2 regions of the Pseudomonas sp. TE6288 genome follow, and region 1 is predicted to be linked to the other one. Evidence: riboswitches for the same ligand, from Rfam matches in the RefSeq annotation. Region 1 holds a riboswitch; the other holds the start of a gene.
What was found. Region 1 has a riboswitch for cobalamin ahead of cobO (cob(I)yrinic acid a,c-diamide adenosyltransferase). Riboswitches for the same ligand answer to the same signal wherever they lie in the genome.

Region 1 (2,198 bases):
GCAGGTCATCGACCAGGTCCTGCAGCTCCTCGGGGCTGGCGTGCTGGCCGGCCTTCCACGGGGTGACGAACAACGCCCCGGCCTTGAGCTGGCTGGCGTAGGCGATCGCCTTGGCCTGGATGGCGCTTTCCTGCAGCGCCGACGCCAGGTCGAGACGGGCAATGCGTGGCCAGCGCTGGCTGGTGTGCAGGTGGATCGATTCCTCGGCGCTGCTGATGGCCAGGTCGCCACGGGCTTCGCGTTCGCCTTCGTCGCGCTGCTTCTTGCTCGTGTACTGCTGCAGCGCCACCAGCTCGGCCTGCCAGGCGGCGGCTGCGAGCAGCCCGGCATTGGCGGCTGCACCGTGCCAGTAAGGGGCTTCGTTGTCGCCCTGGAACTGGTTGAAGCGGTCGATGCAGTCGACCCAGCGTTCCAGGGCCGAGCGTAGGAATTCCAGGCGCGGGTTATTGATGATCAGGCCTTGCATGCTGCGCTCCTTGTATTTGTGATCGAGGTCAGCCGAAATGGTGGCTATGTGATATCACTGCTTTCAGTGTGGCACAAGCTGGCGGATCGGCCATTGATCCAGGCCAGATCGGTCCTCGTTCGATTGACGCTCCCGGTGCAACCCTCTAACCTTCGCGGCGTGTTTCAGGTGCCCGGCGAACCGAGGTTCGGCAGGGTGAAACTGGGAAGCCGGTGGGCGCCAGCAGGCGCGAATCCGGCGCTGCCCCCGCAACGGTAGGTGAGTAGAAGGCGGCGCATGGCCACTGGGTACAGGTATCCGGGAAGGCGCGTCGTCCGGGCATGGCCCGCTCACGAGCCCGGAGACCGGCCTGTCACTGCCAACGGCATCACGGAGGGTGATGTGCGGTGCGATGTGGCCTGGGGCCACGGCCCCTGCGCGTTCTCCGTCTGCCCGCCTTTTCCCTGTCGCCAACCGGCGACAGCCTGCGGAGACCCCTGATGAGCGAATCCACCGAACGCGACGAACGTCACCTGGCGCGCATGCTGCGCAAGAAGGCGATCATCGACGAGCGCATCGCCAATTCCCCCAACGAATGCGGCCTGCTGCTGGTACTGACCGGCAATGGCAAGGGCAAGAGCAGCTCGGCTTTCGGCATGCTCGCCCGGGCCCTGGGCCATGGCATGCAGTGCGGCGTGGTGCAGTTCATCAAGGGCCGCAACAGCACCGGTGAAGAGCTGTTCTTCCGCCGCTTCCCCGAGCAGGTGCGCTATCACGTGATGGGCGAGGGCTTCACCTGGGAGACCCAGGACCGCCAGCGCGACATCGCCGCTGCCGAAGCGGCCTGGGCGGTATCGCGCCAGTTGCTGCAGGATCCGTCGATCCAGTTCGTGGTGCTCGATGAGCTGAACATCGCCCTCAAGCATGGCTACCTCGACCTCGACCAGGTGCTATCGGACATCCAGGCCCGCCCACCGATGCAGCATGTGATCGTCACCGGCCGCGCGGCCAAGCCCGAAATGATCGAACTGGCCGACACCGTCACCGAGATGGGCATGCTCAAGCACGCCTTCCAGGCCGGTATCCGCGCACAGAAGGGCGTCGAGCTGTGAGTGACTCGCGCCAATGCCCTGCCGTGCTGATCGCTGCCCCGGCCTCGGGCCAGGGCAAGACCACGGTCACCGCCGCCCTGGCCCGCCTGCACCGCAACCTCGGGCGCAAGGTGCGGGTGTTCAAGTGCGGGCCTGACTTTCTCGACCCGATGATCCTCGAGCGCGCCAGCGGTGCGCCGGTCTACCAGCTGGACTTGTGGATGATCGGTGCCGAGGAGAGTCGTCGCCTGCTGTGGGAAGCAGCGGGCGAGGCCGACCTGATCCTGATCGAAGGCGTGATGGGGCTGTTCGACGGCACGCCGTCGAGCGCCGACCTGGCCCGCCATTTCGGCGTGCCGGTGCTGGCGGTGATCGATGGCACGGCCATGGCCCAGACCTTCGGCGCCCTGGCCCTGGGCCTGGCGCGCTACCAGCCCGACCTGCCGTTCGCCGGAGTGCTGGCCAACCGGGTTGGCAGCCTGCGCCATGCGCAGTTGCTCGAAGGCAGTCTCACCGAAGGCCTGCGCTGGTACGGCGGCTTGTCCCGCGAGCGTGGCATCGAGCTGCCCAGCCGCCACCTGGGCCTGGTCCAGGCCAGTGAACTCAACGACCTGGACGCGCGCCTGGATGCCGCCGCCGAAGCGCTCGGTGCCAGCTGCGAT
Region 2 (2,198 bases), on a different contig from region 1:
CTCCAGGAAACTGCCGCGCCGGATCACGCCGGCATCCCAGGCGTACTCCTCGGCATTGCGCCAGTGGCGACGGCTCTTGATGTAGTACAGCTGGTTGCTGGCGCTGATGCTGTCGCTGATGTTCCAGTCGCTGGTCAGTCGCGTCCATTCATCATGGTAGCGCTGCTCGTCATTGCTGACGTTGTAGTTCTTGTTGCGCACGCTGCTGCGCAGATGGCCGTCGATCAGCGGCGTGCCGTAGTAGTTGGCAGGTTGCGCGTCGCCGCGTTCGTGGGACAGGGTGAAGCTCAGGTCGTCACTGGCATCGAAGCGCAGCGCGCCGGAAAACGCCAGGCTGCGCGAATCGGTGCGGTCGACCCAGCCGTTGCCCGCCTGCTGGTTCAGGGTGGCGCGATAGCTCAGGCGCTCGCTCAGGCTGCCGCCGCTGTCCAGCCCCAGTTGCTGACGGTCCCAGGAGCCGTAGCCCAGGCGCAGGTGGTTGCGGATATCACCGCTGAAGGGCTTTTTCGGGATCACGTTGACCGTTGCCCCGGTGGCGCCTTCGCCATACAGCACCGAGGCAGGCCCACGGATCACATCGATACGCTCGACCATCCAGGGATCGACCGGGTAGGTGAGGGTGCCGGCGCCGGCGTACAGGCGCGACCCGTCGAACAGGGTCATCACCGAACTCTGGCCCGTGAAACCGCGCGCCGACAAGCCGGTGCCGCCATCGCCAGGGGTACCGATGAAGGTGATGCCCGGCGAGCGGGTCACGGCATCCTGCACCGTGGTGTTGTTGCGCTGCTGAATCTGCGCGGCGGTGATGCTGCTGGTGCTCGCCGGGGTTTCCAGGGCACTGAGGTTCAGGCGTGAACCGGCCTGGGTGGGGGTGGTCAGGTCGACGGTCTGCGGGTCGCGGCTGTCGGTGATCGCCGTGGAGGGCAGGGTGAGCGCAGGGCTGGGCTGCTCGTCGGCCAGCGCCGGCAGGGACACGGCCAGGCAGGCCGCCAGGGTGTGAAGCTTGTTGATACGGGACATGTCGTTCCACTGCTGCAGGAAAGAATGGATCCCGGTGGAAAACACGCAACGGCGAAGCGCGCGCAGGCGCGCACGCGAATACCGGCCTGCGCCCGCCCACCGCGGGTTGCCAAGTGAAGCCTCAGGCCGGTCTCCGGGCTTGCGAGGGTCGTGAAGCCTTCACCTTCCCATGCGTGTGCACAGTGGTCTGTCGAAGGGTTCGCTCGCTTACCGTTGCGGGGGCAGCGCCGGACTTGTCGTGGTATCGACTCACCGGCTTCCCGTTTCACCTTGCGCGCGGCGGCGCAGGGCACCTGAAACTGGCGCGCATCTGACCACCGAACGGGCAGGGAGTCAATCGTCTGGATGGGTGGGCTGAATCTTGCTGAATCGCGGTTCAGAGCGGTTGCCGTCAGGCAGGTATTGTCTGCGGCCAGGCCTCGTGCATTGGCGCAGGCCGCGCAGGGCGCTACCATCGGCAGCCAGCCTCCTTATCCAACACCAACAAGCCAAGGACGCGTATGACCGAGCACGCCCTGTCCCTGCAACAACTCGCCGCCCCCGAAGGCATCTGCTACGGCTGCGGCTGTTCCCACCCCAGCGGCCTGCATGTGCAGAGCCACTGGGACGCCGACGGCATCCACCTGTCGTGCCGGCATACCCCCGACCCGACTTTCACCGGCTGGCCCGGCCTGGTCTACGGTGGCCTGCTGGCCATGCTGGTCGACTGCCACTCCAACTGGACCGCCATGGCCTGTCACTACCGTGCCGAAGGCCGCGAACCTGGCACCTTGCCACGTATCGACTGCGTCACCGGCCAGCTTGGCCTGACCTACCTCAAGCCCACGCCCATGGGCGTCGAACTGCTGCTCAAGGCCCGGGTCGAGGGTGAGCTGGGGCGCAAGACCCGGGTGATCTGCGAGGTCTGGGCCGGGGATGTACTGACTGTCACCGCCGATTCGGTATTTGTGCGGGTCGACACCGAGAAGCTCAAGCGCCAGGCCCATGGCGACGCCTGAACTTGCACCGATGGGGTGGGGCTGGCATTGTCGAACGTGACCCGGCTGCCCGACAGGATGTTGCCATGCCCTACCAGATTCGCCCGGCCCGTGACGAAGACTGCGTGGCCCTGAGCCTTGTCGGCCAGGCGACCTTCGCCCTGGCCAGCCCGCCCGATAGCGCGGTCAGCGCCCAGCAAC

Region 2: another riboswitch for cobalamin. It lies ahead of ACVWY1_RS03980 (TonB-dependent receptor); the one in region 1 lies ahead of cobO (cob(I)yrinic acid a,c-diamide adenosyltransferase).

What each region holds. Positions count from the first base shown of each region.
Region 1 is NZ_JBSSEW010000019.1:104,337-106,534, reverse strand. It holds gene ACVWY1_RS20395 (hypothetical protein) at 1-466, opposite strand, end outside; cobalamin riboswitch at 616-833, shown strand; gene cobO (cob(I)yrinic acid a,c-diamide adenosyltransferase) at 946-1,557, shown strand; gene ACVWY1_RS20385 (cobyrinate a,c-diamide synthase) at 1,554-2,198, shown strand, end outside.
Region 2 is NZ_JBSSEW010000003.1:124,969-127,166, forward strand. It holds gene ACVWY1_RS03980 (TonB-dependent receptor) at 1-1,020, opposite strand, end outside; cobalamin riboswitch at 1,128-1,332, opposite strand; gene ACVWY1_RS03985 (PaaI family thioesterase) at 1,521-2,018, shown strand; gene ACVWY1_RS03990 (N-acetyltransferase family protein) at 2,084-2,198, shown strand, end outside.